2 regions of the Paenibacillus sp. BAC0078 genome follow, and region 2 is predicted to be linked to the other one. Evidence: a T-box and tRNA genes for the amino acid it is inferred to sense, from the RefSeq annotation. Region 2 holds a T-box; the other holds one or more tRNA genes.
The links. A T-box is a leader RNA that pairs with one kind of tRNA and senses whether it is charged. The one in region 2 lies ahead of tyrS (tyrosine--tRNA ligase), so its partner is inferred to be a tRNA-Tyr.
Positions count from the first base shown of each region.

Region 1: it encodes a tRNA-Tyr, which carries the amino acid that the T-box ahead of tyrS (tyrosine--tRNA ligase) is inferred to sense. The anticodon was not compared.

Region 1 covers NZ_JBTLRW010000022.1:124-14,282, forward strand. Annotated here, with positions in the region: tRNA gene ACX1DY_RS26820 (tRNA-Asn) at 59-134, shown strand; tRNA gene ACX1DY_RS26825 (tRNA-Ser) at 138-230, shown strand; tRNA gene ACX1DY_RS26830 (tRNA-Glu) at 246-320, shown strand; tRNA gene ACX1DY_RS26835 (tRNA-Val) at 491-566, shown strand; tRNA gene ACX1DY_RS26840 (tRNA-Met) at 582-658, shown strand; tRNA gene ACX1DY_RS26845 (tRNA-Asp) at 663-740, shown strand; tRNA gene ACX1DY_RS26850 (tRNA-Phe) at 898-973, shown strand; tRNA gene ACX1DY_RS26855 (tRNA-Thr) at 994-1,069, shown strand; tRNA gene ACX1DY_RS26860 (tRNA-Tyr) at 1,075-1,160, shown strand; tRNA gene ACX1DY_RS26865 (tRNA-Trp) at 1,166-1,239, shown strand; tRNA gene ACX1DY_RS26870 (tRNA-His) at 1,258-1,333, shown strand; tRNA gene ACX1DY_RS26875 (tRNA-His) at 1,372-1,447, shown strand; tRNA gene ACX1DY_RS26880 (tRNA-Gln) at 1,471-1,545, shown strand; tRNA gene ACX1DY_RS26885 (tRNA-Gly) at 1,551-1,625, shown strand; tRNA gene ACX1DY_RS26890 (tRNA-Cys) at 1,634-1,707, shown strand; tRNA gene ACX1DY_RS26895 (tRNA-Leu) at 1,745-1,823, shown strand; gene ACX1DY_RS26900 (glycoside hydrolase family 65 protein) at 2,122-4,410, opposite strand; gene ACX1DY_RS26905 (helix-turn-helix domain-containing protein) at 4,520-5,272, shown strand; gene ACX1DY_RS26910 (LacI family DNA-binding transcriptional regulator) at 5,361-6,371, shown strand; gene ACX1DY_RS26915 (glycoside hydrolase family 65 protein) at 6,535-8,871, shown strand; gene ACX1DY_RS26920 (ABC transporter substrate-binding protein) at 8,925-10,241, shown strand; gene ACX1DY_RS26925 (carbohydrate ABC transporter permease) at 10,300-11,196, shown strand; gene ACX1DY_RS26930 (carbohydrate ABC transporter permease) at 11,216-12,055, shown strand; gene ACX1DY_RS26935 (alpha-L-rhamnosidase-related protein) at 12,106-14,159, shown strand, end outside.
Region 2 covers NZ_JBTLRW010000006.1:133,847-148,005, forward strand. Annotated here, with positions in the region: gene ACX1DY_RS13640 (cellulase family glycosylhydrolase) at 1-324, opposite strand, end outside; gene ACX1DY_RS13645 (helix-turn-helix domain-containing protein) at 576-2,177, shown strand; gene ACX1DY_RS13650 (ABC transporter substrate-binding protein) at 2,290-3,330, shown strand; gene ACX1DY_RS13655 (FecCD family ABC transporter permease) at 3,327-4,322, shown strand; gene ACX1DY_RS13660 (FecCD family ABC transporter permease) at 4,319-5,362, shown strand; gene ACX1DY_RS13665 (ABC transporter ATP-binding protein) at 5,380-6,216, shown strand; gene ACX1DY_RS13670 ((2Fe-2S)-binding protein) at 6,254-7,051, shown strand; T-box leader at 7,094-7,318, shown strand; gene tyrS (tyrosine--tRNA ligase) at 7,433-8,692, shown strand; gene ACX1DY_RS13680 (HAMP domain-containing sensor histidine kinase) at 8,762-9,808, opposite strand; gene ACX1DY_RS13685 (response regulator transcription factor) at 9,805-10,524, opposite strand; gene ACX1DY_RS13690 (serine hydrolase domain-containing protein) at 10,689-12,581, shown strand; gene ACX1DY_RS13695 (LOG family protein) at 12,984-13,565, opposite strand; gene ACX1DY_RS13700 (beta-galactosidase) at 14,061-14,159, opposite strand, start outside.

The DNA.
Region 1 (14,159 bases), on a different contig from region 2:
AATACGCAGATTTCGTTTCGGATTCAGTTTTCAGGCGATCAAGGCCTGATATGAATATTCCCTGATAGCTCAGTTGGTAGAGCACTCGACTGTTAATCGAGTTGTCACAGGTTCGAGTCCTGTTCGGGGAGCCATATGGAGAGGTGTCCGAGTTTGGCCGAAGGAGCACGATTGGAAATCGTGTAGGCGCCACAAGCGTCTCGAGGGTTCGAATCCCTCTCTCTCCGCCACTATTTTTACAGCAAGGCCCGTTGGTCAAGGGGTTAAGACACCTCCCTTTCACGGAGGTAACATGGGTTCGAATCCCATACGGGTCACCACATCTTCTTCGAATTTAGGGATGAGAATCCATAAGGGTTCGTTGAAGCATAGGCTTCGTAAGGAATACTTCGCAATCTCGTAACGGAGTGGAGAGTATCCCATACGGGTCACCATTTCTTCACTTGATTTTAATGTGCAGAATTTGGTAAAATAACGTTTGTTGATTTATGGAGGCTTAGCTCAGCTGGGAGAGCATCTGCCTTACAAGCAGAGGGTCGGGGGTTCGAACCCCTCAGCCTCCACCATAGATTGATTACTGACGCGGGGTGGAGCAGCCCGGTAGCTCGTCGGGCTCATAACCCGAAGGCCGCAGGTTCAAATCCTGCCCCCGCAACCAACATGGAACCGTGGTGTAGTTGGCCTAACATGCCTGCCTGTCACGCAGGAGATCGCGGGTTCGAATCCCGTCGGTTCCGCCATCAGTATTACTTCAGGGATGAGAATCCCAAATAGGGTTCGTTGGAGCATATTCTTCGTTAGAAATTACATCGCAATCTCGTAACGAAGTGAAGAGTATCCCGTCGGTTCCGCCATCAGTATTACTTCAGGGACATCAGATGGCTCAAATAACTATATGGCTCGGTAGCTCAGTCGGTAGAGCAAAGGACTGAAAATCCTTGTGTCGGCGGTTCGATTCCGTCCCGCGCCACCATTTTTCTTACAACTTAATATGCCGGTGTAGCTCAATTGGTAGAGCAACTGACTTGTAATCAGTAGGTTGGGGGTTCAAGTCCTCTCGCCGGCACCACCCGTGGAGGCTTAGCGAAGTGGCCAAACGCATCAGACTGTAAATCTGCTCACGTACGTGTTCGGTGGTTCGAATCCATCAGCCTCCACCATCTTTAGGGGCATAGTTTAAAGGTAGAACAACGGTCTCCAAAACCGTTGGTGTGGGTTCAATTCCTGCTGCCCCTGCCATTTTAATAATTCAATAAGGCGGTCGTGGCGAAGGGGTTAACGCACCGGATTGTGGCTCCGGCATTCGTGGGTTCAAGTCCCATCGATCGCCCCATATACCGTAAATTGAATATGAAATGAATAAATATTATGGCGGTCGTGGCGAAGGGGTTAACGCACCGGATTGTGGCTCCGGCACTCGTGGGTTCAAGTCCCATCGATCGCCCCATAAATTTAACAAATGAATAATGTTGGGGATTAGCCAAGCGGTAAGGCAACGGACTTTGACTCCGTCATTCATAGGTTCGATTCCTATATCCCCAGCCATTTATGCGGACGTGGCTCAGCGGTAGAGCATCGCCTTGCCAAGGCGAGGGTCGCGGGTTCGATTCCCGTCGTCCGCTCCATTTTTTATGGCGCCATAGCCAAGTGGTAAGGCACAGCTCTGCAAAAGCTCTATCCCCAGTTCGAATCTGGGTGGCGCCTCCATTTTTATAGTGGAACTTATTATATTCATTAGATATATGCCGGCGTGGCGGAATGGCAGACGCGCTCGACTCAAAATCGAGTGGGAAACCGTGGAGGTTCGAGTCCTCTCGCCGGTATACCAATGAAAGACTTGTGAGATTGCTTTAGCAATCTTACAAGTCTTTTTTGTAGTGCACGCGGCACGATAACTCGGCGGTGAAAGTCTGCTACAGGCTTGGCAGTAGGAACTGATGGAGTTTTTTACGGAGCTGAACGGAAAGGGATATACGCTGGTGGCTGTGCTGCATGATTTGAATCATGCAGCCAGATACGCCCACATCTCTCATTGCGATGAAGAATGGTGCAATTGTAACTCTCACCACACTACCTAATCGGTAGTGTTTTTTTCTGAAGGAATCAAATACTGAACTCGGACTATTGGATTAACGGCTGTCTGACAATGTGTTCTGGATAAAGCTCAATCGGCTGTCCATGCAAAGTCAACGTTAGAGCGTCGCCCTCCAGCAATTCCAGCTCGACTTCCTTACCACCGATTGTGACTGCGATTAGCCGCCCGCGGAAGGTCAGGCGAAACGCATATTTTGTCCATCCAGCCGGGATCACCGGGGACAGCGATAGCCCGCTTTCTTTCAGCCTCGTCCCGGCAAAGCCAAAGACGATAGCCATCCAGGTTCCGCCCATGTTGGCCATATGCAGGCCATCTTTGGTGTTGCCGTGTGTATTGTCCAGATCAAGCCGGGCTGTCTCGATAAAGTATTCGTAAGCCTTGTCGTGATAGCCGACTTTGGAGGCCATAATGCTGAAAATGCAGGATGACAGAGAGGAGTCATGAGTAGTGATGGCTTCGTAATAGTCATACGAACGCCGGATGGTCTCTTCCGTCTGTTCATCCTCCAGCAAAAAATGGGCCAGCAGTGTATCCGCCTGCTTGCATACCTGATAACGGTATAGCGTCAACGGGTGATAATGCAGCAGCAGCGGGTATTGGTCCTTGGGTGTATTTTCGAAATCCCATACTGCTTTTCGGAGGAAGGTGTCGTCCTGTGGGTTGATGCCTAGCTCCTGGTCATAGGGAAGCAACATTGCTTCGGCGGCGTGTCTCCAACTGTTCACTTCTTCCGGGGTAACTCCAAGCCGGCCGAACAATTCTTGTGCAACCTGCTCTTGATAACACTGCAGGATTTCAAAGCTGCGCGCAGCCCATTTCAAATTATGCTTGGCCATGACATTAGTATAGTAATTGTTATTCACCAGGCAGGTGTATTCATCCGGCCCGGTTACCTCGTCGATATGGAAATTCCCCTCGTGGTAATGACCGATTTCCATCCACAGCCGGGCGGTTTCGAACAGCACTTCAGCCCCGTAGTTCAGCAGAAATTCACGGTCCTCTTCAGCCAGGTAGTACTGGATATAGCTGTAGGCCACGTCTGCACTAATATGATATTGCGCCGTGCCCGATGGGAAGAAGGAGGAGCATTCCGCCCCGGCGATCGTCCGCCAAGGGAACAGCGCACCCCGGGCATGGCCCATTTCCCTGGCCCGATTTCTGGCCTGCTCCAGCTTGGAGTACCGGTACAGCAGAAGCTGCCGGGCCCGCTCCGGGGAGGTCATCAGGAACACGGGCAGCATATAAATTTCCGTATCCCAGAAATAATGCCCTTCGTAGCCTTCACCTGATAATCCCTTGGCGGAAATATTGCTGTGTTCGTCCCGTCCTGCGGATTGCAATAGCTGGTAAAGGTTGAAACGGATTCCCTCCTGGAGCAAGTGGTCATTCTCAATCACCACATCGGATCTTTTCCAGAAATCCTGCAAATACGCCTGCTGCTCTGTCAAAAGATCATCCATCGAAAGCCCTTGAAGCGCTTTCTGAAGTTCGATGCCTTTTTCCACCAAGTGCTCTTCATGACGTAAAGTGTCTGTATATATGTTCCATTTGGTCAGGTGCAGCGGTTCACACAGTTCTGCGGTGACAGTTACTGTTCCTTCTGTGGCGCCAGCCTGCGCCTGGGTCTGCCAGTTTCCTTCCCATTGATGCCGGGTTACACAGCAGGTGCGCAGTGCCGATACGGAAGTCTCATCTTCCACATAGAGGTATTCTCCTTGTACACCACTGCCTACGACAGACAGGAGTTTGGAATGTCCGGCAGCGACTCGGGGATCATTCGGATTGCTGTAATTGCTGACATCTCCGTTGACCCGGGAAACCACCTTGATCTGGCCCGTAAAATTTATCGGCTCAATGTGAATATCTATAGCGAACAGCTCTTTGTGCGTAAAAGATACGAGCCTGCGAAAGCGAAGCTGCAATTCTTTGCCAGTGGGCGATTTCCAGTGCACCCTGCGTTCCGAGTACCCTTTGTCCAGATGCAGGATACGCTCGTAACCGAGAATGCTCTCTTCCGTAAGTGTTACAAGCTCCTCTTCCTCCCCGATATAGATGCGCACATCCTGGGCGTCGATCACGTTAACCAGCTTCTGCTGGGTGTCAGGGAAAGCAAACAGCTTTTCGCCGTATGGAATGCGGATTACATCGTGATAGGCGTTGAGATACGTCCCGCGGATGCTCTGAATTTCAGAGTCCGCGTAGCCTTCTTCGAAGTTGCCGCGCACTCCTAAATAACCGTTCCCTAACGCAAAAATACTTTCAAGATTTAGCAGGGTATCTGCGGAAAGTTCATTACCCAAAATGCTCCAGCTCATCGCCTAATCTCCTCCTGGATTGTTATGGATTGAATTTTAGGTTAGAAAAGCTTAAGATTATACTAAATTATTTATCTTATTATCAAAATTTTTAGGTGGGGGGATCAATATGGTTGATGGCGAAGAGGAAATACAGATGCCCACTTTAGAAGTGCCCTCTTATTGGTCAACACGATCCCAGGATCTCAATAGAGAGTTTGTTCATCCGCCTCTGGATTATGAGCATGAGCTGCTGGAAGCGATCCGGATTGGCGATGAGTCACGGGCGATGAGGGCTTTGCGCAAGATTAATGCGCTGGAGGCGGCCACGCTGGCCCGCTATCCGCTCCGTTCCAAGAAGAACGCGATGATTGCCTCCTGCACCTTGTTCACAAGGGCGATCATCCGCGGCGGCGTGAACCCGGAGATGGCTTTTCAATTGAGTGATACGGTTATTCGCGATATTGAGAACACGGATGACCTCGAACGGCTGCTTCTTTTTGAATATGAGATGGTGCTGCAGTTCATAGCCGTTATGAAAAGAGAGAAGGAGACCCTGCACTATTCGCACATTGTGAATTTGTCTATTTATTTTATTCGCGAGCATATTTGCTGGGAATTGACGCTGGGAAGGATTGCAGAGCATGTCGGCGTTCACCCGTGTTATCTTTCGGACCGTTTCAAACGCGAGATGGGGATGCCCCTTACCGAATTCATCAACCGCCGGAAAATCGAAGAATCCAAGTCCATCCTGATTCACAGCAATCAGTCTATTTCCGACATTTCGCTGATGTTTAAATTTTGTACCCAAAGCTACTATACGCAGTTGTTCAAGCAATACACAGGAAAAACACCCAGACAGTACCGCAAGGAGCGCGGTTGATATGGGCATTTTTGTCTCCTGCCTATGTGTTATAATGAAGACCAGATGAGATACATTGAAAAATAAAAAAAGGATGGGAAAGCCTATAATGGTATCCATAAAAGACGTAGCAAAACATGCCGGTGTTTCGATCTCTGCGGTCTCGAAGACACTCAATGGGTACAGCGATGTAAGTGAGGCAACACGCCGAAAGATACTTGAGGCGGCGCAGGAACTGAATTATTCTCCGAATATGCTAGCCAAGAACCTCAAGCATAAGGTGACGAAGACGATAGCTCTTATTATCTCTAACTTCGAGCAGGCGGACGGTAAGGATGGGGTGGTCTATCAAATTATTAACGGTGTGTATGCCGCCGCCACCCGTTACGGTTATGAGATCGTGATCTATACCCGCAGCCTTTCCGAACAGCAGGATAGATCGTATTGGCAATTCTGCCATGATCACAAAATTGCCGGCGTCGTGATTTCCGGCTTACGGACAACCGACCCCTATTTCGAAGAGCTGATTGACAGCGATATTCCAAGTGTTGTTATTGACGCGGACACGGTCGGGCCGCATGCGGGGTCTGTGATTACAGACAATCTGGAGGCGTCTCGCCGCGCTGTGCATTATTTGATCAGCAAGGGGCATCAGGAAATTGGGCTGATCAATGGCCACCGATACGCTACAGTCAGCATCAAACGGGAGCAGGGATACCGCGAAGCGCTTGAAGAGGCGGGTCTTCCTTTTATTCCGTCACGGGTGGTTGAAGCGGATTTCACTGAGGAAGGCGCTTATGAGCTGGCGGAAGACTATATTGCTGCCAATCCCTTGCTTACGGCGGTCTTTGTCGCCAGCGATCTGATGGCGATTGGATTGATAACGCGCTTCAAGGAGCTGGGGCTGCGCGTTCCTGAGGATATCTCGCTTATGGGCTTTGACGACATTGTGCTGTCGAGCTATACAACGCCAAAGCTGTCCACGATCAGACAGGATTTTGTAGGGCTTGGTTATGCGGCATTGGAGCAGGTGGTAAAGATGCTGGAAAACAATACACCGGGCTACAATAAAATTCTTCCCTTCAGCATAGTTGACAGAGAGACAATAATGAATTTATAATAAACCCGAAAACGTTTTCGAAACCGCTGTACAAAATGACTGAAAAGGGGCCTTTTGCCGGAATAATCGAAATCGTTTTCGTTTTTTTATTCAAATCGAAATCGTTTTCGGTATCGCTTACAGAAATTAGAGACAGATTTAGGAGAGTGAGGAAATTCAAGCTATGCTAAATTACAACAAGAAATTGCCTGACGGGACTTCAGGCTGGGTTGTTACAGAAGAACAATTTTCCAGTCTGGCCCTGGCCAAGTGCGAAGCTATTATGGCGCTCGGCAACGGGTATATGGGACTTCGTTCCGCTGCTGAAGAATCTTATGTCGGCGAGAAGCGCAATCTCTTCGTGAACGGAACCTTTAACCGCTTCGATGAGCTGGAGGTCAGCGAGTTGCCGAATGCAGCTGATGTTACACAGATGGACATACGGATTGATGGCAAGCGCTTTTCACTGGACCAGGGAGAGGTAAAATCATATAGCCGCAGCCTTAAACTTCGGGAAGCCGAACTAGTTCGGACATTCATCTGGGGCAATGGCGACGGCAAGGAGCTGGAATTCACCTTCCGCCGGTTCGTCTCTCTGGAACAGTTGCACCTGATCGGACTGAAGCTGGAAGTAAAAGTGTTAAAAGGTCCAGTTCATTTGTCCGTAGCCTCCGGTATTGACGCTCAAGTCAGCAACAGTGGCAGCCAACACTTCCATGAAGGCGAGAAGCGGATCTACGATAAGACTTTCCTGGAACTGATCCAGACTACCACGGAATCCAAGGTCGACTTTGCGATCGGAGCTTCCCATAAGCTGAAGATCGACGGCGAGGCTGTTGACCTTGCACCGGCGATGGAAATTGAACGCCGTAAGGTAGCTGTAGCTTACAAACTGGATCTGGAAGAAGGTCAAACGTTAACCCTTGAAAAGGTAGCTGTCGTATACACAAGCCGCGACAAGCAGTTTGCCGACAATTACAGCCTGCCAGCGATGCGTGAAGAAGCATTGAAGGTTTTGAAGACTGCACATGAATCCGGTTATAAGGCTCTGTTCAGTAATCATGCTGCTGCTTGGGCCAAAGTTTGGGAAAACTACGGTATTACTATTGAATCGGGCAATCCATTCGATCTGCTGGGTGTACGTTTTGGACTGTATCATCTCGTCGTCATGACTCCAGCGCATGACAATCGAATGGGTATCGGAGCCAAGGGCTTGAGCGGTGAGGGATACAAAGGCCATTCTTTCTGGGATACCGAGATGTTCATCCTGCCGTTCTACATTTACAGCAACCCTGAAATTGCCCGCTCCTTGCTGGAATACCGTTACCTGGGACTGGAAGGTGCCCGGAGCAAAGCGAAAGAGAACGGGTATGCCGGAGCTATGTATCCGTGGGAAGCAGCTTGGCCGTCTGACGGTGAAGTGACCCCGGTATGGGGGGCGGTCGATATCGTAACCGGTGAACAGACCAAGATCTGGTCCGGCTTCATCGAGCAGCATATCACCTCGGACATCGCTTATGCCGTCTGGCATTATTACCGGGCGACAGGAGATAAGGATTTCATGGAGCGCTGCGGGTATGAGATGATCTTCGATACGGCGATTTTCTGGGCTAGCCGACTGGAATGGAATGAGGCTCTAGGCCGTTATGAGATCAATGAAGTTGTCGGGCCGGATGAGTACAAGGAGCATGTCGATAACAATGCATTTACGAATTATATGGCGCACTTCAACATTGAGCTGGCAATGCAATATTACAAGGAATTGGAGCAGAATCAGCCGGAACTGTTTGTCTGCTACAATAAGCTGCTGAACTTGAGCGAGGCTTACAGCGTGTGGGAAAGCAAGCTGAACCTGATCTACCTGCCGCAGCCGAATGAGCGCCTGCTTATTCCGCAAGATGATACGTATTTGCAAAAGGAAATTATTGATCTCACTCCGTACAAGGACCGGGAAAAAGTGGGCAGCATATTCAATGATTACAATCTGGATCAGGTTGGAAACATGCAGGTTTCGAAGCAAGCGGACATCATGATGCTGTTCTTCTTGCTTGAAAATAAATTCTCGCCGGAAGTGAAGCGTGCCAACTACGATTACTATGAGGAAAAAACATTGCATGATTCCTCGTTGTCGCTGTCGACACACTCGATTCTGGCAAGTGACTTCGGCGATAAGCCGCTCGCGTACCGTCTCTTCCAAAGAGCTACCGAGATCGACCTTGGACCAAAGGTGCATTCCTCGGATGCAGGCATTCATTCCGCTTCGCTCGGCGGAATCTGGGAATGCGCAGTCATGGGCTTTGCCGGAGTCAGAATGCTGGACGGCGAGCTTCATCTGGCACCAAAGCTGCCGGAACATTGGGGAAAACTAGCTTTCCCTCTATACTGGCAGGGTCAGCGTCTTGAAATCAGCATTACACCGCAGGAAATCGCCATAACCAAATCTGCGGGTAAGCCGGTTAGCCTGATTGTTCACGGCCAGCTGCAGGAAGTACGGGAAAAAGCAATTTTTGCCAATTCATAGAAATAGGTATTATTGCATTCCAAATAATTAATCATTAAGGGAGGTCATTCAAAATGCAAAAGAAATGGTCTTACAAAATCGCCGCAGTACTCGCTGGTGTTATGATGCTCTCAGCCTGTTCCTCAGGTGGAGAGAACAATGCCAACAGCAACGCCGGAACGGACAATGCAGGAGGCAGCAAGGAAAAAGTAAAGCTTACCTTCTCCATCTGGGGGGATGTGAACAGCGGCGCGGTAGAACAGCAATTGGCTGATCAATTCAATGCCGCCCACCCCGACATCGAGGTCAAATTTGAGCCGATACCGGGAGACGGTTATGGCACAAAGATAACGACCTCACTGGCCAGCGGAACAGCTCCCGATGTGTTTCTGATCGGTGAAGGCGACTTTATCTCCTTTGTAGACAAGGGTGTTATTGAGCCGCTTGATGATTATATCGCCAAGGATTCATCCTTTGATCTGAACATTTACCAGAAGAATCTGATTGATATGGAGCGGATAGGCGGCAAGCTGTATTATTTGCCGAAGGATTTCAATCCGCTGGCCTTGTGGTACAACAAAAAGATTTTTGATGATGCGGGGGTTGCTTATCCGAGTGATAGCTGGACCTGGGATGATATGTTCGCTACTGCCCAGAAGCTGACCAAGCAAGAGAACGGAAAATACACCCAGTTCGGGTTCAATGCCGGTACTTGGGAATATCCGATCTACACCTATCTGTGGGCAAACGGTACTGATATTGCCAATGAAGACGGTACGAAAGCCGAAGGCTTCATGAACGGTGAGAAGACCGTTAAGGCTATGGAGAAATACGTGGCGCTGTCCACGGGCGAGAACAGAGTATCGCCTACGCCGCAGGATACGCAGTCGTTGGGCGGCGACTCCTCGATGTTCATGACTGGTAAGCTGGCTATGATGGTTACCGGACGCTGGATCAAGTCCGATTTGGACAAATCGAACGTGGAATACGGGTCAGCGCTGATTCCTAAAGGATCAGACGGTACACGTACCGGCATTATCGCTGCAGCAGGCTGGGCGATGAACTCCAAGACAAAACACAAGGCGGAAAGCTATGAGCTGATGAAATGGCTGTCCGGCACAGAAGCCCAGAAGCTGCGCTCTAAGAACGGGCTGGTGCTGCCGGCAACTGTAGCAGAACTCGATCAGGTCAAAAAGACCGAAGAGAAGGACAAACCGGTTATCGAAATGATGGACTTTGCACGCAAGCCGGTGTCCCTGCGTTCGGTTAACGGCCCGATCTTTAAGGAAACATTCACACAGGCGCTGGAAAAAGCGCTGCTTGGCAAGCTGGATATGAAGAGTGCGCTCGATGAAGCGGCCAAAGATGCCGATGCCAAAATCAAAAAATAAGCTTAGCGGGTGAAGCGCCATCCTCGGTGCTTCACCCTCTTCCATCAAGGAGGCCGTCATGAATAATGCCAAATCGGAACGCGCCGGGTACTGGTTCATCCTGCCGTGGCTGCTGGGATTAGTTATTTTCACACTTGGGCCGATGATCTTTTCGCTGGTTCTCTCCTTCAGCAAATGGAATGTCATCACCGGTGTCGAGTCGATTCAATATGTGGGGCTGGACAATTTCCGCGATATTTTTCACGATGAATTGTTCTATCAGTCTTTGAAAGTCACTTTTATCTTTGCGCTTGTGTCAGTACCGTTATTCCAGATATCGTCAATCCTGATTGCCCTAATGCTTAACGGGCGTTCGCGCGGAATGAAGTTTTTCCGGCTTATTTTTTTTATGCCGTCCGTTATTCCTGCTGTCGCGACCTCGATGATGTGGGTGATGATCTTCAATCCGGAATACGGGATTCTGAATCAGGCATTGGGCTGGTTCGGCATTCAAGGCCCAGCGTGGCTGCAGGACCCAAGTTATGCGCTCGGCGCTCTGATCGTCATGGGCGTGTGGGGAATCGGAAATACGATTATCATTTATCTGTCCGGTCTGCAGGGAGTGCCGGAGGACTTGTACGAGGCGGGGGAACTTGATGGTGCCGGTCCGGTCCGCCGTTTCTTCAGCATTACGCTGCCGCTGATTACACCAACTGTATTTTTCAATCTGATCATGGGGATTATCGGCGGTTTTCAATATTTCACACAGGCGTTCGTTATGACGAACGGCGGGCCACTCAACTCGACGCTGTTCTACAATCTGTATTTGTACAACAAAGCGTTTATAGAATTTGATATGGGTTATGCGTCCGCGCTCTCCTGGATTTTGTTCCTGATCATTCTGGTATTCACGCTTGTGGTCATCCGCAGCTCTTCTTTCTGGGTGTATTACCAGGGCGATGATCAACATGACTAAAGGAAGGGGGACGCTTACAATGCAAAAATTACAAAGTAAATTCAATCTGTCTCAATGGTTTGCATTCCTGCTGCTAATCGGCGGTTCAGCTATTGTACTGGTGCCGCTGCTGTGGACTGTATCTACCTCGCTCAAGTCGCCGGCCGAAGTATTCGGGACTTCCTTTTTTCCGGAGAAATGGCTCTGGTCCAACTATGCGGATGCCGTGAAGGCCATCCCGTTCTTTTTATATTTGCGCAATACGATTGTCATTCTGATACCGGTCATGATCGGTACGGTGTTCACTTCGGCGATTAGCGCCTACGGCTTCGCCCGCTTCAACTTTCGTGGTAAAAAAACGCTGTTCCTCGTGCTGCTGGCTACAATGATGCTGCCGAGTCAGGTAACGATGATTCCGACCTTCATTCTGTTCAAAGAAGCTGGTCTGACCAACTCCTTCTTGCCGCTGATCCTGCCCTCGTTTTTTGGCGGTGGCGCGTTCAACATCTTCCTTGTGCGCCAGTTTATGCGCGGTATTCCACGTGAGCTGGATGAATCAGCTTTTGTGGACGGGGCGAACCGGTGGCAAATATTCAGCCGGATTATGCTCCCGCTGTCCAAGGCGCCACTCATTGCGGTGTCCATTTTCACCTTTATGGGGGTGTGGAATGATTTTCAGGGGCCGCTGATTTATTTGAATTCTAATGATAAATATACGCTGGCGCTGGGACTGTCCATGTTCAAGGGCTTATACAATGTGGAGTGGAATATGCTGATGGCGGCGACCATTCTGATCATGCTGCCTGCGCTGGTGCTGTTCTTTATTGCACAGAAATATTTTATTGAAGGGATTTCTATCTCTTCTGCTGTGAAGGGCTAAGTGGCCCGCCATGCATTTGTGATCTACAGATAAAGGAGCGGGATTTCCATATGACCGGCATTACTAGCAAGCATCCATTCAATTTATATTATAACGGCGGTGAATACGTCAAAATCTGCGGCGCGCAGGATGGCTATTTCCCTGATTTCGGCCACCATACGGCGAATGAGATGGGCGGAATCTGGCTGCATCCGATCAAGCTGCTGGACGGTTTCTGGCTGAAGCTGACGGATATGAAGCGGAATATTTCCGTCTGGTCACGGGCCGACGGCTTCACGAGCGAGCCCTGGGGCAGCCGTTTCCAGTACGATCATGGCCTAAGCCACATTCCGGTAGCGATGGAGCGGACACAATTTGCCCCTGAACGGGTAAAAGGCATGACTGCTGCCTACGAGCTTCATCATTACGGGGAAGGAGATCTGCATTTGCAGGTGGAACTGCTTGTCCGCACCGATCTCCGGCCGGTCTGGTTCTCGGATGAGGTGGGTGTCTATGACGGAGTACGTGACGAAGCAACGGTGTTGAATTCACGTGAAGTGCTGGTAAAGGATGAAGCTCATCCTTGGTTTACACTGGTTGGGACTGATCTGGCGGGCGATGAGCTGGAGGTTCGGTCCGATCTGTACGGGCCTGAATTTACCGCCGGGGCCGGCTGCGGAATTTCCTTCCGCACTGAACTGACGATTGCTGCGGGGGAGCGGCACAAGTTCCATCTGTTTGCTGCTGGTTCTTATACTTCCCGGGAAGAGTGTGAAGACAGCTATCGGCAGCTCGCCGCTGAACATGAAAATCTGCTTACCGAGAAACAAGAAGTGTATGGCGCTGTAGCTGAGCGGGCAAAGTTTACTGTCGAAGGCGAAGCTGCCTGGAATGAAGCGTTCAGATGGGCCAAGTGGAACAATCAATGGCTGATCCAGCAGGTAGATGGAACAGGCCGGGGTCTCACGGCAGGCGGACCGACTTATCCATGGTGGTTCGGCTGCGATAGCACATATGCCCTGCAAGGCGTGCTGGCCATCGGAGATCCGCAGCTTGCCAAGGATACGCTGAATCTGCTGCTGGAGAAGTCGGAGGAGGCCAACGGCAACGGGCGGTTTATCCATGAGCTGACAACGCTGGGGGCGGTATCTAATCCCGGCAACACGCAAGAGACAGCCCACTATATCGCTTTTGTATGGGAACTGTTCTGTTGGACAGGTGACGAGAAGCTGCTTCGCCGCCACTACGACTATTGCGTCAAGGGAATCGGCTGGCTCCTGGGGGAAATGGACTCTGACGGTGACCTGTTCCCGTCAGGTTACGGGATTATCGAGATTGCCGGACTCAATATGGAACTGATAGATAGCGCCGTCTATACAGCCAAAGCGCTGCAAGCGATGGAGAAGATGAGCGGATATCTGGAGGAGACAGAGGCACAGCAGAAATACAGTGAACTGGCCCGGCGCTGCACGGATGCCGTGAACTCTTCATTCTGGCAGGAGAACGAAGGATTGTTCGCCGATGCGGTTGCTCCGGCCGCCGATGTTGCGGCCAAGGCAGACTTTTTGGTCTCGCTTGCCGAAGCGCAGGGTGTGGCTGGATACCGCGAATATATGGATAGTCTGCTGGGGACGGCCGGAATTGATATTGCCGCCGATGGCGATGATGCCAATGCCAATCTTGCTGCAGGAATCCATGCAAATGCTGATAAAACGGCCGATCGTGGCTGGCTGCTGAACAAGAACTGGGTTATTGTCACTCCAATGGAGGCCGGCATTGCTGAGCCAGACAAGGCCCGCCGGGCGCTGGACAATATGCGGAATGATACCTTCATCGGGGAATACGGCACGTATTTATCCGGGATGTTCCAGCAGGGGACGATGACAATCTCGACCGGGGCTCATGCGATCGCCGAGGCCGCTAGCGGCAACCCGGACGCAGCACTGGCGCTGCTGAACCGGATGCTGCGCAGCTTCTCGCGCGTCCTGCCAGGCTCTTTCTCCGAGATGTCGCCGGATTACGGCTGCGTGGTGCAAGCCTGGACGATCTACGCCCTGGCGGTACCGGTGGTACGCCATTTCTTCGGTGTGCAGCCGTTTGCTGTGCGGAAAGAGCTGAGACTGAA
Region 2 (14,159 bases):
GCTCTTCACATCAGACAGGCTGTCGAGGGACCACTTGCTCCCATTGGAGAGCACGATGCGGATTGTATTGGAGCCGGTTGCGGCAATGGCCGGAATGGCGGTTGCCAGATCGTTTTTGTACCAGGTATGGGCATGATTGACGCCTCTCATTACAAAAGGGCTGCCGGTTGCGTCATATAGCTTGGTACCGCTTACATAAAAGCCCTTGACCGAGGTCCCCGCCGCCGCTGCTTGCTTCTGAGGAATAGAGAAGGAGAGGAGAAGTGCGCAGGCTAGAGCTACAAGACTAAATCTTCGGAACGAAAAATGCTTGCCGGATTTCATTACAAGTTCCTCCTTGTCAAAATTGGATTATTCACTTTGTCTGCGTATACTCTCAGAAGTGTGTGCCGAACCTGGCTCCTTACCACCTCCTGACATCCATATATATCCAACATAACATAAAAAGGTTTGTTTGGATATGTTTATGTAGTTATGATAACAAAAAAATATCTTCAAGTTTTAAAGGATTGTAATGTAAAATGATTCCTTCTAAAATATACTGAGAAGTATTCTCAAATGGAGGCGTCGTAACTATGAACGCTATTCTGAATGACATGTCCTGCTATCTCTACAGACTTGCCAGCCTGCTTCCGTTGAGCAAGTATCTCATAGAAACGGGAGAGAAGGAGCCGCCCTATCTGCATAAAATGCTTCTGTTATCCGGCAGGCCGAAATCTTTTGTCCGGCAGAAAAGCTATCGCTCAGAGCTCCAAAAGCTGATCATCACGCCGCCAGGAGAAAATGTCTCAGGCTATGTGGAAGGCTGGGAGAACGGGCTGGTGCTGAGCTTCTCCATTCTTCGGGAAAGCTCGGGCGGAAGGCATGTGCCGGTCTGTCTGGAGCAGCCTCTTGAGTATGATGCGGTACCCGGTCTCCTGCTTATGAATATCGGACTCGATATCATGGAGAAGCTGGGCGGAGATGCCCGGCAGCGCATGAAAGCAAATATACTGTTCCAGGATCTGCTGTTAAGTCTGTTTGAAGGCTGCTCGGGCAGCAATGAATCGGTCCAAGAGCGGGCGATTACCAAATCGGTGGAATATATGCACCGCAATTATAAACTCAGCGTTAACCGGGAACGCCTGGCGGAAGTGGCGGGCATGAGTGTGGATTACTACTCCAAAATATTTAAAAAGCAGCTTGGCAAGACGCCGGTAGAGTTTCTGACCGAAATCCGGCTGAAGCACGCCAAGCAGGCGCTGCTGTCAACGAAGGATTCCTTTCGCGCCATTGCCCAAAGCGTCGGATACGCCGATGAATTCTATTTCAGCCGCAAATTTCGCACGGCGACGGGTTTATCTCCTTCCCAGTACGTCCGCCGGGTCAAAGCGGCAGACCGGATCGTGCCGCTGCAGCATCATCTGACCGGCCATATGCTGGCGTTAGGCATAGAGCCGTATGCCGCCTTGATCAACGGCTATTATCCGGTCGAGCTGAAGAAGACCAGGGAAATTGGCACCTTCCGGCCGGATCTCGACAAGCTCACAGCGGCGGAACCGGATGTTATTCTTACCTGCGAGGTGTACGATGAGGAAACGTCAGTGAAGGCGAGAATGTTCGAACACATTGCGGAGACCGTTACCATTCCGTTCTTTGATGATTGGCGCACACAGCTCCGCAAGGTGGCTATTACCACCGGCAGGGAAGAGGCTGCAGAGGACTGGCTGATGCAGTACGAGCTCAAGGCACAGAAGATGCGTGCTGATCTTGCATCCTTCACGGAGGGCAAGTCGCTGCTCATCGTGGGAGTTGGCAACGGAAGCTTATGCCTCTTCGGACATAGGAATGTAGGTGCGGTCGTATATGGCGATTTGGGGCTTCAGGCGCCGGAGGATCTTGGAGATATCCGGCTCTACCGCGAGATTAGCTATGGCGAGATTTATGGCTATAATACCGACATTCTGCTCTTTGCCAGCTTTCGCAATGACGGCAGTCCGCTGACGAAGATGTCCATCCGGGAGATGATGCAGAGAATCCAAGAGGACCCGCGATGGATGGAGATGAGGGCGGTACGCAGCGGGAGGGTCTATTCCTTGTTCGAGCATCAGCATTTATACACACTGTACTCCGCCTATTCTCATAATTTGCTGCTCGACAAGCTTTGGGAGCTCTGGAGGACGGATTTGTCCAAATAATGAACGTAAACGGCTATGTTCACGCTCTGCTCTTTTTCTATAATTAATAATGAGAATCAATATCAATAAAGTGTTCTCAGAATTATAAAAAAAGATGGGGGTAGACCAGTCAATGATGAGTCAAAGATATAGCTGGAAAAAAGCATGGATGGCAGCACTGCTGCTTATCGTTATGCTGATTGCTGCAGGCTGCGGCCAGAATAAGAATACAGGAACGGCAGCGGAGGAATCGGCGGCGCCGGCTGCGGCGCAGGCGAGTGCTGCTCCGGCAGACAAAACGGAAGCCGCAGGAACAGACGCGGCATCTGACGAGGTGCGCACAATCAAGCATGAGATGGGAGAAACACAGATCAAGGGAACGCCCGTCAGGATCGTCACCTTGTACCAGGGGGCGAATGACGCCTCGGTTGCTTTTGGAGTGAAGCCTGTCGGTATCGTGGAATCATGGCTGGAGAAGCCGGTCTATGAATATCTGCGTGCCGATCTTGGCGGCATTCCCCAGCTCGGGACAGAGGACCAGCCCAATCTGGAGGAGATTTACAAGCTGAAGCCGGATGTGATCTTTGCGAACAAAATCCGCCATGAAGCGATCTACGACCAGCTCAGCCAAATTGCGCCTACAGTGATGAGCGGCGAGGTCTATGACTGGAAGGGAACGGTCAAGCTGATGGGCGAGGTGCTGAACCAGCAGGACAAGACGGCTGAGCTGATGGGCAAATGGGACAGCCGGGTGGCCGACTTTAAGCAGAAAATGGGTGACCGTCTGCCGATTGAGGCTACGATCACCAATTTCCGTGAGGATCATGCGCGGATCTTCTACATGGGGTTTGCAGGTGGCATTCTGAAGGAGCTTGGCTTCACAAGACCTGAGGGTCATGATGCGGATATCTGGGGCGTGAAGCTGACCTCCAAGGAGAGTATCCCGGATATGAACGCCGATGTTATTTTTAACTTCAATTCCGGTACGGATGAAGCTGCGGTTAATAAGCTGTATACAGACTGGACGAGTCATCCGCTGTGGAAGAACCTGGACGCGGTCAAGAACAATCAGGTTCATATGGTAGACGAGGTGGCCTGGAATATGGCGGGAGGCATCCTGTCGGCCAATCTGATGCTGGACAGCCTGTACGAGATGTTCGATCTGGCGAAATGAACAAGCGCAACACTGTTCTGCTGCTGATTCTAATTCTGCTCCTGTGCGGAGCGTTCACCGCCAGTCTGCTGCTCGGAAGGACTGCGGTATCCTGGCATACCCTGGTTCTGGCCTTCACTGATTATGATGCCGGTTCCGTCGGGCAACTGATCGTCCGTACAGAGCGCTTGGCACGTGCTGTAATTGCGCTCTCGGTGGGAGCCTCACTGGCCCTGGCCGGGACGCTGATGCAGGCGATGACCCGTAACCCGCTGGCCTCGCCGGATGTGTTCGGGATAAGCTCCGGCGCTATCCTGATGGTTGTTCTGGCGGTGCTTGTGAATCCGGCTACACCGCTGATCATCCTCTCACTCTACGCCGTAGGCGGTGCGGTGCTTGCAACCGTTATTGTCTATGCGCTAGGGTCGCTTGGGCGCGACGGCCTGACACCGGTCAAGCTGGTTCTGGCCGGCTCGGCCATTACCGCTTTATTCGCTTCCTGCACGCAGGCGCTGCTGGTGATGAATGATACAGGCCTGCAGGATGTGCTGTTCTGGCTGGCCGGCTCGATCAGCGGCCGGACGCTCGAGAATGTGCGGCCGCTGCTACCGTTCATTGCGGTTGCAGGGATCTTTGCCCTTGGAATGGGCCGGGCGCTGAATCTGCTGACAACCGGCGAGGATATCGCCAAAGGCCTGGGCCAGCGAACGCTGCTCGTTAAGCTGCTGCTGGGCGGGCTGATCGTCATCCTCGCCGGAGGCTCGGTCGCTATGGTAGGGGCGGTTGGCTTCATCGGCCTCTTCGTTCCCCATCTGGCCCGGGGACTGGCGGGTAATGATTACCGCTGGGTGCTGCCATTCTCCGCGCTGCTGGGAGCGGGACTGCTGCTGCTGGCGGATGTCGCCGCGCGGCTGCTGATTCAACCGTCGGAGGTGCCCATCGGGGTGATGACGGCTGCAATCGGGGTGCCGTTCTTTATTCATGTGGCCCGCAAGGGAGGTGCGTGGAAGTGAGCAAGCCTGTTCATTCGCACACCCGGAAGATGGGTGTTCGTTATCAAGTGGAGCGCAGAACCGTTTGGACGCTGGTCATCGGATTTGCGCTGTATATTATAGCGGTTGCTGCGGGAACCGGGTGGGGCGACAGCTACATCTCGCCTTCGGATGTGCTGCGTACGATCTTCGGCAGCGGACAGGGTGAGTATGACTTTATTATTATGACGCTGCGACTGCCGAGAGTACTTACCGCTCTGCTGGTCGGCTCGGCGCTGGGGGTCTCCGGTGCGATTCTGCAGGGAGTTATCCGCAATCCGCTGGCTTCGCCGGATATCATCGGGATCACCGGCGGCGCTTCGGCGGCGGCAGTAGCCTTCATTACCTTTTTGAGCGGCAGCGTGAGCATCAAGCTGCTGCCTGCCGCCGCCGTGGCAGGGGCGCTTGTGGTGTCATTGTTGGTCTACAGCTTGTCATGGCAAAAGGGCGTAACGCCCATTCGGCTGGTGCTGATCGGCATCGGGCTGTCGGCGGCGGCGAAGGCGGCTACAACGCTGATGATCGTGATGAGCCCGGCAATCGTCGCAAGCAAGGCCTATCTGTGGATGACAGGCAGTGTATACGGGGCTTCATGGGACAATGTGTACACCGTGCTTCCGGCTGTGCTGATTGGAATTCCGCTTGCCCTGTATTTTGCCCGCAGCCTGAATGCCCAGGAGCTGGGCGACGATGTGGCCGGAAGCCTGGGGGTTGCCGTGCAGCGCCACCGCCTGGTGCTGGTGCTGATCAGCGTGGTGTTGGCCGGCTTTGCCGTATCGGTGTCCGGCGCCATCGGCTTCATCGGCTTGATCGCTCCCCATCTGGCCAGACGCTGGACCGGAAGAATGTTCGGCGGCCTGCTCGTGATGTCGGCGCTGACCGGTGGCCTGCTTGTGTTTCTGGCCGACCTGATCGCCCGGACGATTTTTTATCCGCTGGACATTCCGGCAGGGGTATTCACGGCGGGAATCGGGGCGCCGTTCTTTATTTATATGCTGTTCCGGAACCGGAACCAATTGTAGCAAAGGAGGCGAAAGCATTGGCGACGCTGGAAGCGAGTGATTTGACAGTATCCTACGGTTCCAAGACTGTGATCGGGAGGATGAATTTGCAGATCCCCGAAGGGCAGATCACAGTGCTCATCGGGGGCAACGGCTGCGGCAAATCAACGCTGCTGCGCACGCTCGCCCGGCTGCTGAAGCCCGGCAGCGGAGAAGTGCTGCTGGACGGGCAGCGGATTGCGCGCATGTCCACGCGGGAGGTGGCGAAGGCCATGTCGATTCTGCCTCAAGGGCCGACGGCTCCCGAGGGCTTGACGGTGCGGCAGCTGGTCCGCCAGGGAAGATATCCGCATCAGAGCTGGCTGAAGGCATGGTCGGAGGAGGATGAGGCCATGGTCCGCTCCGCGCTGGAATCAGCCCGGGTGCAGGATTTGGCCGACCAGACGGTCGATTCCTTGTCCGGTGGACAGCGGCAGCGGGTATGGATCGCCATGTCGCTGGCGCAGGGGACGGACCTGCTGCTGCTGGACGAGCCGACAACCTATCTTGACCTGTCGCATCAGGTAGAGATTCTCGATATGCTGTATGAATTGAATGAGCGCGAGGGGCGCACGATTGTCATGGTGCTGCATGATCTGAATCTGGCCTGCCGGTATGCCCATCACATGGTAGCTGTGCATGCGGGGGACATCTATGCCGAAGGGCCGCCGGAGAGCATCATAACTCCTGAAACAGTGAAGAAGGTGTTCCAGCTCGACTGCGAGGTCATCCGCGATCCGCTGTTCGGCACACCGCTCTGCATTCCGCACGGGAAAGGCAGACGGATCGCCGGTACGGCTCCGCTGCTGCGGGAGAACGAGCTTTTGCATTACTAACTTAGGCGAGAAGTTAGCCTCTAAAGGAGCTGAGCGCATGGGCATTATGGATTTTGAACTGCTGGATCAGCGGTACGGCATCACCCTCCATCCGCCGGAACCCGAAGCTATAGTCATTCCGATAGCAGAGCTGCTGCAGGCTTCGCGGATGGAAGAGTTTCTTAACCATTACCGCAGCCAGCTCCGGGCGGAGAACCGGAAGCCGGCTGCGGCTTTTACAGCCGGGTTCTTCGGCGATGTGGCGATGGCGCTGCAGTATACTATATCTGTGCCTGGAAGCGCGCCGGATTTCTCGCTGGATAATCTGGAGCTGCAGATGACGACAGGGAACAAACGGCCTGAGATCACCTTCCGCCCGCTGCGCTGGCAGGAGCGGGAGGGACCTGATGGCGGACTACCCCGGCGGCAATGGCTGACAGAGGTGCTGTCCGGTTTCTATGGCGGCCAGGCCAGGCCGTTCATGGAGAGCCTGTCTGCCGCAAGCGGTCTGCATATCAGCCAGCTCTGGGGCCAGTTGCCCACCCGGTTCTACCGGGATATACATGGGCTGCTGCAGGAGGAGCAAGAAGAGCGGACGAAGATCAGGATCACTGGCGATTACCGTTTTTTGTGCGAGGAGCTGGATGCGGCTGCGGTGTTTGGCCGTTCCAGAAATCCGTTTGCTGCGGTAATCCGCACCGTAGAGCCGCTGATCGACCCGAACCGGCTGACCGCAGTCAAAACCGCCTGCTGCCTGAATTATTTGACCGAGGATCACGGCTACTGCTATACCTGCCCTCGTCTGACCGAGGAGCAAAGAGCCACTCAGGCGGAGAACTATCGGGCGCGGCATTGACAACAAATTTGGAATTGACTATACTTTCAGTAATCTTATAGCTTACATACGTTGAACGAGACAGTAGCAGCCTTTGTCCCTGTCACAGAAAGCCGGGGGGTGATGGAACCCGGTACACACAAGGATTGCGAATTACACTCTGGAGTATCTTGGGTAATGCCAAGCGGAATCAAGCGAACGTTAACTCGCTGTGAGTGGTGCGGATCTGGCCGGCAGGCTGTCCGCGCAATTTGGGTGGTAACACGGTTAATTATAGTCGTCCCTGTGTCTGATTAGACAAGGGGGCGATTTTTTTGTGGCCTGAACCACCGGAAGCTGCAGGCGGCGCTGCTTGCTCAACGTGTATATGGATACGAAAAACTAATAAAGGGGCTGTACAGCTTGAACATTATTGATGAACTGGAATGGCGTGACGCGATTAACCAGCAGACGGATGCAGAAGGATTGCGCGAATTGACAAATACAAAGGCCGTGTCGCTCTACTGCGGCGTCGATCCTACGGGAGACAGCATGCATATTGGTCACCTGATTCCATTCATGGTGCTGAAACGCTTCCAGCTCGCCGGACACCGCCCGGTGATCCTGATCGGCGGAGCCACAGGCACAATCGGCGATCCGAGTGGCCGCCAGAGTGAGCGTTCCCTGCAGACGATGGAGCAGGTGCAGGAGAATGTGGAGGCGCTGACCGCGCAAATGAAGAAGCTGTTCGTGACCGAAGGCGACAATCAGGTGCGTATGGTTAACAACTACGACTGGACGCAGAAGATTAACGTCATTGAATTCTTAAGAGATTACGGCAAAAACTTCAGCATCAACACGATGCTCGCCAAGGATGTTGTCTCCAGCCGTCTGGAGAGCGGAATTTCGTTCACTGAATTCTCCTACCAGATTCTGCAGTCCATCGACTACCTGCATCTGTACCAGCATGAGGATGTGCAGCTGCAGATCGGCGGCTCTGACCAATGGGGCAATATCACAAGCGGCCTGGACCTGATCCGTAAAAAAGAAGGCGGCGAAGCCAAGGTCTTCGGTCTGACCATCCCGCTGATGCTCAAAGCGGACGGTACCAAATTCGGCAAAACGGCCGGCGGCGCCGTATGGCTCGATCCGAAGAAAACAACGCCGTACGAGTTCTACCAGTTCTGGGCCAACACTGACGACCGCGATGTGGTGAAATACCTCAAGTACTTCACGTTCCTGACGAAGGAAGAAATCGAAGCGCTGGCGGAGAAGGTGGAGACCGAGCCGCATAAGCGCGAAGCGCAAAAAACACTGGCGGAAGAAATGACCCGGTTCGTACACGGCGAGGAGCTATTGGAGCAGGCGAAGCGCATTACCGCAGCCCTGTTCAGCGGGGATATCCGTTCACTGACTGCAGAGGAAATCGAGGAAGGCTTCAAGGAAATGCCGACCTACACAGCAGGCAAGGATTCGAAGAACATCGTAGACTGGCTGGTGGACTTAGGCATTGAGCCGTCCAAGCGCCAGGCGCGCGAGGACATCACCAAGGGAGCGATTTCGCTGAACGGCGAGCGCGTTACTGATGTCGCGGTGGAAGTGACTGCCGGGGATGCCATCGGCGGACGTTTCATCATCATCCGCAAGGGCAAGAAGAATTACAGCCTGGTCAAGCTGGGCTAAGGCTGCAAGCGGACGATCCTCAACAAGCACAAGCCGTCAACCTCAAAAGGGTTGGCGGCTTGTTTTTGCTCACTGATATAGCACAAGTTCAAACGCAGTCCGGCTGGCACGGTTATCCAGCACCAGCTCACCGCCCTGCCGCTGCATCATTTTCCTGGCGATGGCAAGTCCCAAGCCGGTTCCTCCGTCACCTTGCCTAGAGGAATCTCCCCGCACAAAAGGCTCAAAGATTACCGCCTTCAATTCATCGGAAATGCCGACACCGTTGTCTATGATGGCAATCCGCACCGAATCCCTCTTTTGCTCTAGCCGGATGGTGACCTCCGTACCTTTGGGGTTGTAGCGCAGTGCATTCGACAGCAGATTGGAGAGGGCGCGGCGTATCAGGACAGCATCATGGGGGACCCGCACTTCGTCAGATGGAATATCTACATTCAATACGAACTGCTTATCCTCAAATTGTTCATAATAATCCGCCGTTGCTTCCCTTAGCAGCTCTGCAATATCCCCAGGCTTCATGCTTACAGGAAAATCAGGGCTATCCAGCTTGGACATTTGGAAAATATCATCAATGAGCGTGGTGACAAACTGGGATTTACTGTATATGAGCTGCAAATACTTCTCCCTCTTGTCCTCATTGTCGGCAAATCCGAGCTGTAGCGCCTTAGCGTAGCCTTGAATGGTGGTGATGGGGGTCTTCAAATCATGGGAAAGGTCTACCAGCATCCGGTCCTTGCTCATCCGCAGTCTGTGGTTCTCGGCTTCTGTCCGCTGCAGCGATTCGGCCATGTCATTGAAATATTGCTGTACCTGTACAAATTCATCGCTTGCCTTGATATTAAGCCGCTTCTGAAACCTGCCCTGCTGCATTTCCCGGATGCCTTCGGCAATCTGCCCCAGCGGCTTGGTGATTCTTCTGGACGTCCACAGACTGTAGAACAGGACATTTAGGCCGAACAGGAGCAGCAAAGACAGCAGCGAGTACAAAGAAACCGTAACGGTTTCCTGAGCCACGTCGACAACCACTACCAGGAATCCTACAAAGACTGCACCGAGTGTACAGGTGAACAGGATATATGATTTGACCAGCCTGGACAAAAGGGTGTTTGCGTTCACCGGAATTCATCCTTTCTTGCGAACTTGTAGCCAAGACCCCGTATGGTGCGGATAAATACCGGCTGTCTGGGATTGTCTTCGATCTTCTCTCTGAGCCGCGACATATGAACCATAACGGTGTTGGCATCTTCAAAATAATCATCGTCCCAGACCTGCTCGAATAGCTGTCTTTTGGTCCAGACCCGGCCCGGAGCTCCCATTAAGGTCCGCAGCAGCTTATATTCGATGGCGGTCAGCGGGATTTCATTATCCTCCTTGTACAGCATGCAATCCTGATGGTCCAGCTTCAAGGGGCCGACGATGGTTGGCTCCACATGCTCCTTGGGCTCTTCGGCAGCGGGCTCATTAAATTCATAAGTCCGTCTGAGCATGGCCTGCACACGAGCCACCACCTCCAGCGGATTAAAGGGCTTTGCTATGAAATCATCCGCACCAAGCTGAAGGCCGAGAATTTTGTCGCTGTCCTGATTTTTGGCGGAAATAAAAATAACCGGAATGGTGTATTCCGCACGCAGCTGCTTAAGCAGCCGGATGCCGTCCATCTCGGGCATCATGATATCAATGACGGCCAGGTCTATTTGTTTTTCACAGATATGCTTCCAGGCTTCAGCGCCGTTTCGCGCCTCGAGCACGTGCAGATTCTCCGTCTCCAGGAACATCCTCAGCAGCTCTACAATATCCGGATCATCATCCGCCAGCAAGACGGTTCTGCTCATTGTCGCTATACCCCTTCCAAGATAGCTTGCTTTTTCCCAGTGTAGCATCCTTATCCCTGTATCCAGCTATTGTAAGGTAAATTTAAGGTTGAGGGAAGATTGGAGACAGAAGCGGGCCTTATGCTGAATCTGTAAAACTTAAATATGATGTGGAGGTTATATGGATGAGGACAATATCCCAGAGGCTGCTTATTGTGCCGGTTATATTTACTTTGCTGCTTGGCTTTGGTGGGGGCGGGGCTGAAGCGGAGGCTGCACCTGCCGCCTTGACTGCCGGCCAGCTTGAACAAATTGTTGATCCGATTATGCAGGATGGGCTGGACAACCGGCATGTTCCCGGTACGGCGGTGGTTGTGACCCAGGGAGAGCGGATTATTTGGAGCAAGGGGTATGGCTACGCAAATGTGGAACGCAAGATTCCAGTGGACCCTGCCCGGACGGTCATGCGTGTAGGTTCACTTACCAAAACGTTCACTGCCGTAGCCGCTATGCAATTGGCAGAACAGGGAAAACTGACGCTGCATGATGATGTTAATCAGTTTTTGCGCACGTACAAGATTCCGGTCTTCAAGGATCAGCCCATTACACTGCATCACTTGCTGACGTATACTTCCGGGCTGGATGAAATTATTTACAGAATAAGTGCTTCTTCGCGCGAAAAAGCGTTGTCCGCAGATCAGTTTCTGCGCGAATATGTAAGCTGGAAGACTCCGGTAAGGGAGCCGGGCCAGGAATATGAATACAGCAATGCGGGTATTGGCCTCGTGGGCAATATCATTGAACAGGTTTCCGGTTCAGACCTGGGCGATTATATGAGCAAGAATTTGTTCGCACCGTTGAACATGCCAAGTGCAAGCCTGACGGTTCCTGAGAGCGGTCCGGACGTGGCGAAATCCTACATGTATTCCGGGGGAGCTTACCAAGCAGTTCCGTTCTCTTATGTTAATCTTCCAGGGGCAGGGGGGCTTAGTGTCATCCCCAATGAATTTGCCCATTTTATGATCGCAATGCTGAACCGGGGGGATTTCCAGGGTACGGCTATCCTTGCGCCCTCCAGCGTGGATGAGATGCAGCGGCGTCAATTTGCCGAATCCCCCGATGTGGCCGGAATGGGATATGGGCTCTTTAGGGGAAAGCTTGCCGATGGAAGCCTGACGCTGAGGCATACCGGAGACATTGAAGCCTTCAGCGCCAAAATGGAGCTGATTCCCTCGCAGGAGCTCGGTATTCTGATCGTCAGCAACGGAGCTGCGGAGGGCATGAATATAAACGATAAAATAACGGATGCGATTACCGGACTTTTTACAGGAGATACACCCGATGTTAAGCCACTCGCGCTTTCCTTGGAGCAGCTTCGGGAATATGAGCATACCTATTTATTTGCTGCTGCTCCGCAGCAGGGCTGGGGCAAATGGCTGTATTTTCTTGGCGGCAAGGAATTCAAGGTTACAGCGGCTGATGGCGGGCTGACCCTGAGCGGGGTATTCCCGGATGGAACAGGGGAAAAGCGGGAGAAGTTTTTTGTACCGGTTGCAGAGGATCTGTTCCAGGAAAAAGGCGGCACGCAGCAGCTATGGTTCGACCGGCAGCGGGATTTACGAATGACCTTCGTCCAGGAAACCACTATGGCAGAGACACCGGAATTCTGGCAGCGTCCTTCCACGCTTATTGCGCTGTACCTGGGCTGCGGATTATTAATTATTGTGCTGTCCCTGATCTGGCTGATCCGTTATGTTCTGCGCTTGTTCCGCAAGTCCAATAAGCCTGTATCCTTGCATATGGGAATAATTACATTATCACTGTCAGTTTTTCTGATTATTCAATTAAACTATGGCAATTCCGCAATCACCTTCGGGTATCCGGCATGGTTTGTCTGGGGAGTTTCTTCACTGCCATTCCTCGCTGTGATTGCTGCAGTTCATTTGATCTGGCGGGATGGCGTTAAGGGCTTCCGGGAAAAGGGGGCTCCACTCGCACGCTGCGCCGTCGCAGCCGGTTCCATTGCGTATACAGCGTTTTTGTTCTATTGGAATATGCTGTCCATCCATTTCTCATAGGTTGCGGAGTTAAGTATAGGGATATGGAGGCGCTATACGTTACTGGTGGCTGGGTTGCGGCTGGAATATGCCCTTGGTCAAGCCTTGCGATGGATGAATAAGTGGAAAAAAGTGAATTAATCAGAGAAAAACGACGATTTTTAGAGATTTAGGTGGAATTAGTGCAATTAATCAGGCGAATATCGTTGAAATAATCAAAAATCGCCGAATTTAGATGGAGGAATTCCAGTATGGTCCCGAATTTAGTGTTCCTCCACATTTTTAGGTGGAGAAATTCCAGTTTGGGGAGGGACAGGGCCATTATTCCGGGCAGCCAGGTAGTGGATTAGCTGCGCCTCACATAATAAGTCCAATGAGGCGCAGCTGGTAGCTTTTATAGGACAAGGGAATGAACACGGATGATCAGGTGCGCTCGTCCGTTAGGTATGTTTTCACTGGTGGAGGGGAGTAGTTCAAAAATTGCCGGATCATGCCCTCGGGTGTGGTATCGGTGAGAACCATTGACCGGTGCTTCTCCGGCATGAACTGTTCCCTTGTGATCTGGTCAAGCAGGGCAATGAGCGGGTCGTAATAATGCTCGACATTTATGATCCCGCAAGGCTTCTGATGCAGCCCGAGCTGCGCCCACGTGAAAATCTCAAAGTACTCCTCCATCGTACCCGGCCCCCCCGGCAAAGCGATGAAGCCTTCGGCGAGTTCTGACATTTTTAATTTGCGTTCGTGCATGGAGTCTACCATGATCAATTCCGTCAACTGCTTGTGTTCAATTTCCCGGCGTTTGAGAAAATGGGGCAGCACCCCGATCACGCTCCCGCCAGCCTCCAGAGCAGCGTCCGCCACCTCGCCCATCAAACCGACGGTCGCCCCGCCATAGATCAGAGTGATGCCGTGTTCTGCCAGTACTTTACCCAGCGCGTGGGCACTTTCCTTATAGACGAGAGAAGCACCGTCACGTGATCCGCAGAATACAGCGATACTTTTCATGGTTGAACACTCCTCTTAACGTAGTAAGATCAACTCACCGGAAGCCTCTCCCGGAGCACACATCTTAACGGTAGCACATCACTGGGCGGATTGCACATCGGCAACCCGAGAATGACTTATTGCTGCGCCCCGTCAAAAAAACAAAGGAAGCGGACGAGGATCTGCGCGCTCATTTGCAAATGCTGCTCTCAAAAATAAAACCGGGCACATCTCATGACGAGGTCGGTCTTGGAGCTGAAGGAGACGAAATGTTGTGTCATGGGGAAAGCATCGTCTCTTTTTTTGTATTCTTTTGGTCTATACTCAGATCCATAGCTTCAGCCTGGGAGCGTGATCAGTGTATGTGGCCCTGATATCCGCAAAAACGGGACAGATGCCAAATGAAGATTCGTGTTATGAAAAAGAAGGGGTTTACCCGGCAGTGGATCGTTCTGCTGCCGGTGAACCCCTTCTTTTACCGTTTATAGAGGCAATTGCGAATGTAACAGATTAACACTACAGTTCGATGAGTTTGTATTCGTAAGGCGCAAGCGTCAGCGGGCCGGGTGCGACGGTATTGCCGGTCAGGGCATCCCGCCCGCCGCGCGGCAAGGT